Algoriphagus sp. Y33: one gene and its partner. The protein of the gene in region 2 binds, or shares a complex with, the protein of the main gene of each other region. Links are inferred from orthologs where the notes say so. Each region holds a gene or a part of one and is shown on either strand. Other genes may lie near its edges.

The links.
Region 1: the proteins of carA (region 2) and carB are in contact, whole or in part, in a solved structure (PDB 1KEE), measured with the Escherichia coli proteins. The link is inferred for Algoriphagus sp. Y33 from one-to-one orthologs.

What each region holds. Positions count from the first base shown.
Region 1 is NZ_CP061947.1:5,685,409-5,689,103, reverse strand. The notes cover bases 153-3,517. They hold carB (carbamoyl-phosphate synthase large subunit), read right to left. Parts: upstream 3,173-3,517; coding sequence 353-3,172; downstream 153-352. Other genes in these bases: ID165_RS23370 (sugar kinase), read left to right, coding at 3,457-3,517; ID165_RS23380 (DUF4834 family protein), read right to left, coding at 153-329. Also shown: more of ID165_RS23380, read right to left, coding at 63-152; more of ID165_RS23370, read left to right, coding at 3,518-3,695. UniProt on the Escherichia coli protein: Large subunit of the glutamine-dependent carbamoyl phosphate synthetase (CPSase).
Region 2 is NZ_CP061947.1:4,638,494-4,641,613, forward strand. Bases 331-3,120 are described here. They hold carA (glutamine-hydrolyzing carbamoyl-phosphate synthase small subunit), read right to left. Parts: upstream 2,380-3,120; coding sequence 1,282-2,379; downstream 331-1,281. Other genes in these bases: eno (phosphopyruvate hydratase), read right to left, coding at 331-1,259; rplQ (50S ribosomal protein L17), read right to left, coding at 2,498-3,052; ID165_RS18735 (DNA-directed RNA polymerase subunit alpha), read right to left, coding at 3,059-3,120. Outside these bases: more of eno, read right to left, coding at 1-330. UniProt on the Escherichia coli protein: Small subunit of the glutamine-dependent carbamoyl phosphate synthetase (CPSase).

The DNA of each region.
Region 1 (3,695 bases), 1.0 Mb from region 2 along the record:
TGAATCTGCTGACTTTGCGAAAACTTAGCGCACTTTGCGGCTAAAAAGAAAAAAGTGAAGGATCACTCCTTCACTTCTTCATAATCGACGTACTCACCGCCTTTAATATCCTTGTGAATCTTTTCTTGTTGCCGTTTTGGGACATAATCCACGACTACCTCATCCTTCGGGGTAGAAGCATGCCGCTGGGCACGTTGCTCCTCCCTGGCCACTTCATTCACCTGCTGGGCAAACTTAGCCAATTTGCTTCGAAGGAAATATCGGATTAGCTGGCCCAGAAGCCAGCCAATCCCTAAAAGAATAACTACAAATTTTAATAATCCGCCCATCGGCTCTTTTTTTTGGTTCGAAATTATCTACTCAGATACAGATTTCTCTCTGCGTAGATTTTCAAGAAATAATCATCCATCAGATCATCGATAAAGTAAATCGCTTCACCGGTGGATTTCATTTCAGGACCCAATTCTTTATTTACTTTCGGGAATTTATGGAAAGAGAAAACAGGCTCTTTGATAGCATAACCTTTCTTGTAAGGTTTGAATTCAAAATCGGTAACTTTTTTCTCTCCCAACATCACCTTTACGGCGTAATTCACATAAGGTTCTCTATAAGCCTTGCAAATAAACGGCACTGTACGGGAAGCTCTCGGGTTTGCCTCGATGATATAGACCTTATCGTTTTTGATTGCAAACTGAATATTGATCAATCCGACAGTTCTCAGGGCAAGGGCAATTTTCTCCGTGTATGTTTCGATCTGGCGAATCACCAAATCTCCCAAGTTATATGGAGGAAGTACGGCGTAAGAATCACCTGAGTGGATTCCCGCAGGCTCAATATGCTGCATGATTCCGATGATATATACATTCTCCCCATCACAAATCGCATCAGCTTCCGCTTCAATAGCCCCTTCCAGAAAGTGATCGAGCAGAATCTCGTTATTGGGAATATCTCTCAGCACATCCACCACATGCTGCTCCAGTTCCTTCTCATTGATCACGATCTTCATCCCTTGACCACCCAACACGTAGCTGGGACGTACTAAAAGAGGAAATCCTATCGTCTTACAAAGCTCTAGCGCTTCGTCAGTATTGTGAATCGTTCCAAACTCAGGATAAGGAACATCCAGATCTTTCAAAAGAGACGAAAATCTACCTCTGTCTTCAGCCAAATCCAAAGCCTCGAAGCTTGTACCGATAATCTTGATACCGTATTTCTCCAGCTTCTCAGCAAGCTTCAAGGCAGTCTGCCCTCCCAGCTGCACGATCACACCCTCAGGCTGCTCGTGAAGGATGATCTCGTAGATATGCTCCCAGAATACCGGCTCAAAGTAAAGTTTATCCGCAATATCAAAGTCCGTTGAAACCGTCTCCGGATTACAATTGATCATGATCGTCTCATAGCCACACTCCTTAGCCGCCAAAACTCCATGTACACAAGAGTAATCGAATTCAATTCCCTGACCTACGCGGTTCGGACCAGAGCCTAGTACTACTACTTTTTTACGGTCTGATTTTACAGATTCATTTTCAGATCCAAAAGAAGAGTAATAATACGGAGTCTTAGCTTCGAATTCTGCTGCGCAGGTATCCACCAATTTATACACACGCTTGATGCCCATTTCCTTGTATCGCTTGTCGAAAACTTCGCTTTCCAAGCAATCAAACAGGTGCGCAATCTGGCGGTCAGCATAGCCTTTACGTTTAGCCAGGTCCATCAATTCCACAGGAATTGTATCTAACTTATATTTCCCTATTTCCTTTTCCAAGTGGATCAATTCCTCAATCTGCTTCAAGAACCACTTGTCGATCTTGGTCAGATCCTGGATAGTACGGAAGGAAATCCCAAGCTTGAATGCATCATAGATATGGAAAAGTCTGTTCCAGCTGGGATTGGCCAAGGAATACAAAATCTCATCCTGATTACGTAGTTCTTTGCCATCTGCCCCAAGACCATTTCTCTTGATCTCAAGAGACTGGCAAGCTTTCTGAAGTGCTTCCTGGAAGTTTCTTCCAATTCCCATCACCTCTCCTACTGACTTCATCGACAGTCCTAATCTCCTGTCAGCCCCCTTGAACTTATCAAAGTTCCAGCGTGGCACTTTCACGATCACATAATCTATAGAAGGCTCAAAAAATGCCGAAGTTGTTCCGGTAATTGAGTTTTTCAATTCATCCAGGTTGTAACCTATAGCTAACTTAGCCGCTACTTTTGCGATAGGATATCCGGTTGCTTTAGAAGCCAAAGCTGAAGATCGGGAAACCCGTGGATTGATCTCGATACCGATGATTTCTGAGTTATCCGGGCTAACCGAGAATTGTACGTTACATCCTCCTGCAAAATTCCCGATGCTGTTCATCATCGTGATGGCATAATTTCTCATGCGCTGATATGTGGTGTCAGGCAAGGTCATCGCAGGAGCCACCGTGATAGAATCACCTGTGTGCACACCCATCGGATCAAAGTTCTCGATAGAACAGATCACGATCATGTTGCCGATATTGTCACGCATTACCTCCAGCTCGTATTCTTTCCAGCCAAGGATACTTTGCTCTATCAACACTTCATGAACCGGGGAGGCCTGAAGACCTGCTGAAAGTGCCTTTTCAAAATCTTCAGCAGTTTCCACAAAAGCTCCACCGGCACCTCCTAAAGTATATGAAGCTCTGATGATAAGCGGGAAGCCTATTTCTTGGGCGATCTCTTTGCCTTGAAGAAAAGAGGTGGCAGTAGCTCCTTTACATACTCCCACACCAATTTTTTCCATCAGGGCTTTGAATTTCTCACGATTTTCGGCTGTATCGATGGCGTCTATATCTACACCGATCATTTTCACATCGTACTTAGCCCAAACACCGCCTTTTTCGCAATCAATGGCTAGGTTCAAGGCTGTCTGCCCACCCATGGTAGGAAGAACTGCATCGATATCCGGATGATCTTTAAGAATTTTAACGATGGATTTTTTTTCCAAAGGAAGCAAATAGACATTGTCGGCCGTGACAGGATCAGTCATAATAGTCGCCGGATTCGAATTGATCAGCGTGACAGTGATCCCTTCTTCGCGAAGTGATCTGGCTGCCTGTGAGCCTGCGTAATCAAATTCGCAAGCTTGACCAATGACAATGGGACCTGAACCAATGATGAGAACGTGCTTTATACTGCTATCTTTAGGCATTAGAGAGGGAGATTGAAGAGAAAGTTTTGCTTAAGTCCAAATTGGGGCAAAATTAGAAAAATATTCTGAAGAGGCACGGTAAAACCCTAAAGAAATCCAAACCCCCATTTAAATACGTTGCAATTTTCATTTGGAACTATTCAATTTTTGGCAAAGAATTGAGCTGGTTTTACTTGGTAAACCAATAAATGGCGTTTATTATTGTCTAATCATTAAGATCAAGAGGATTTTAATTTATCATTCCTATTTTTCCGATAAATCCAAAATAGTAAAACAGTCTATAGATGAATAAAAGAATAATCACGCTTGGTGAAATCATGCTCCGCCTATCCACTCCGGGGCATGAACGCTTTGTAAACACACAATCCTACGAAGTAAACTACGGGGGTGCAGAAGCAAATGTGGCTGTTTCCCTCGCCTATTGGGGATTATCTGCCGCCCACGTGACTTCATTCCCAGATCACGAAATCGCCAAAGCGGCGGTAAGCGGGCTTAGATTTGCCGGAGTAGACACTTCATTTAT
Region 2 (3,120 bases):
GCCGCGTCTCCCAATTGTTCTTCAATTCTAAGCAATTGATTGTATTTAGCCATACGGTCAGATCTTGAAGCAGAACCTGTTTTAATCTGTCCACAGTTCAGTGCTACAGCAAGATCAGCAATAGTAGAATCTTCAGTTTCGCCGGATCTGTGTGACATAACAGCCGTGAAACCTGCCTTGTGTGCAAGATTAACAGCGTTGATTGTTTCTGTCAACGTTCCAATTTGGTTTACTTTGATCAAGATAGAATTTGCAGACTTTTCTTCAATTCCTCTCTTAAGGAACTTCACATTTGTTACAAAAAGATCATCGCCTACTAACTGTACCTTATCGCCGATTTTGGCGGTAAGCATAGCCCAGCCTTCCCAATCTTCCTCTGCGCATCCATCCTCGATAGAATCGATAGGATATTTCTCAGTAAGTTCAGCCAAGTAAGCTACTTGCTCTTCTCTGCTTCTAGCTACTCCTGTAGCACCTTCAAATTTTGTATAGTCATATTTTCCGTCTACAAAGAACTCAGAGGCTGCACAATCCAATGCGATAGTTACATCGTCACCTGCTTTGTAGCCGGCTTTTGCGATAGCATCCAAAATACTTCCAAGAGCTTCTTCTGTACCCCCGGAGAAATTCGGAGCGAATCCACCTTCATCCCCTACTGCAGTACTAAGCCCTTTGTCATGAAGGATTTTCTTGAGGTTATGGAAGATCTCCGTTCCCATTCTCATTGCTTCTGAGAAAGTAGGAGCACCCACAGGGCGGATCATAAACTCTTGGAATGCGATAGGCGCATCAGAGTGAGAACCACCGTTGATGATATTCATCATTGGTACCGGAAGAGTATTGGCATTCACGCCCCCTATGTATCTGTAAAGCGGCTGATTTGACTCCATTGCCGCAGCTTTGGCTACTGCCAATGAAACACCAAGAATAGCATTAGCTCCTAGCTTACCTTTATTGGGTGTACCATCCAGATCAATCATAATCTGATCAATCGAGTTTTGCTCAAATACATCAAAGCCGACCAGCTCAGAAGCAATGATGTCATTTACATTTGCAACAGCCTTCATTACGCCTTTGCCCATGTATGCTCCTTTATCTCCGTCACGAAGCTCTACAGCTTCATTGATGCCTGTAGAAGCACCGCTGGGTACAGCTGCACGTCCAAAAGCTCCATTTTCGGTGTAAACATCTACTTCAATTGTTGGGTTTCCTCTAGAATCGAGAATTTGTCTTGCATGAATTGATTGAATCAACGTCATAGTTTTAAAAGGTTTAAGGGTATTAATTTTTATTGATTAAAGAAATAAAATCGTCAAACAGGTATCGGGAATCATGAGGGCCGGGAGAAGATTCCGGATGATATTGAACTGAAAATGCCGGCTTGTTTTTGAGTCTGATTCCCGCAACAGTACCATCATTCAGGTGAACATGGGTGATTTCAACCTCAGCGTTTTGTTCTGTATCCTCACGATTTATATTGAATCCATGATTCTGGGAGGTAATTTCACTTTTGCCTGTCAGGAGATTTTTAATAGGATGATTCAAACCTCGATGACCATGATGCATTTTGTAAGTAGATATACCGCAGGACTCGGCTAGTATCTGATGCCCAAGACAAATACCAAATACGGGCTTACCGGTTTCTAAAATATCCTTGGTAGTTTTTACAGCATATTCCATTACAGCAGGGTCCCCAGGACCGTTGGATAAAAAATAGGCGTTGGGAGCCCATTCTTCCATTTCAGCTAATGTAGCCTTGGCTGGAAACACTTTACAATACACACCACGATCTGCCAAGTTCCTAAGGATGTTCTTTTTGATACCAAAATCCACACAGGCAACTTTAATAGAAGCGTTTTCGTCCCCATAAAAATATGGCTCCTGCGTGCAAACTGTAGAGGAAAGTTCCAAACCATCCATATCCGGCACTTTATTCAGCTCGGCTTGTAAGCCCTCCAAATCATCTTGAAATTCAGAGCTGATGATCGCGTTCATAGCACCTTTTGAGCGTAGATGTCTAACGAGCTTCCTAGTATCAATATCTGCTATCCCGGTAATTCCATTCTTCACTAGATAATCTTGAAGAGAACCCGATGCATCGAGACGGGAGTAGACATCCGAAAAGGTATTGACTACAATACCACCGATGGTAGGATGATCGGACTCAACTTCTTCATCAATCACGCCATAATTACCGATGTGTGAAGTGGTAGTTACAATAATTTGGCCGGTATAGGATGGGTCCGTGTAGATTTCCTGATAGCCGGTCATACCGGTGTTGAAGCAAATCTCACCACCATTTGTACCGGGATTACCAATCAGGGAGCCATGAAAGACTGTCCCATCTGCCAAGAGTAAAGTTGCTTTTTGTTTGATCATTTTGCTAAATAATTGCCCAAAGTTAAATATTTATTGGGAAGGAAGATAAATGAAAAGGGTATAAAAAAAGGATTGAACAAATGTCCAATCCTTTCAATATCTTAAAGTCACTGATCACTTATTTGTTATCAGTTTCTTCTTCAACTGAGTCAGCGGAAGCTTCAGGAGCCTTAGGCTCTTCTGCAGTTTTAGCCTGAGCTTCTTCTTGTGTGGCCTCTGCTTTTGCAGTATCCTCAGAACCAGCCGATTTGCCAGAACCTCTACGAGATCTTCTGGTAGATTTCTTAGCCGGTTTCGCATCTTTCAACATCAATTCGTTGAAATCCACTAATTCGATGATACACATTTCGGCGTTATCACCTAATCTAAACCCAGTTTTAATAATTCTGGTATATCCACCCGGACGGGTAGCTACCTTAGAGATTACTTCACCGAAAAGTTCGATGATAGCTTCCTTATTTTTCAAATAAGCGAAAGCCATCCGTCTATTATGCGTAGTATCTTCTTTAGCTCTTGTCACCAGTGGCTCCAAATACTTCTTCAATTCTTTTGCCTTGGCAAGCGTGGTTGAGATACGCTTGTGAAGAATCAGCGAAGTTGCCATATTAGAAAGCATTGCTTTTCTATGAGCGGCCTTCCTTCCAAGGTGGTTAAATTTCTTACCGTGTCTCATTATTAGTTATTCTTCATCAAGTTTATACTTAGAAATATCCATCCCGAAGGTCAGGCTTTTTTCTTGGA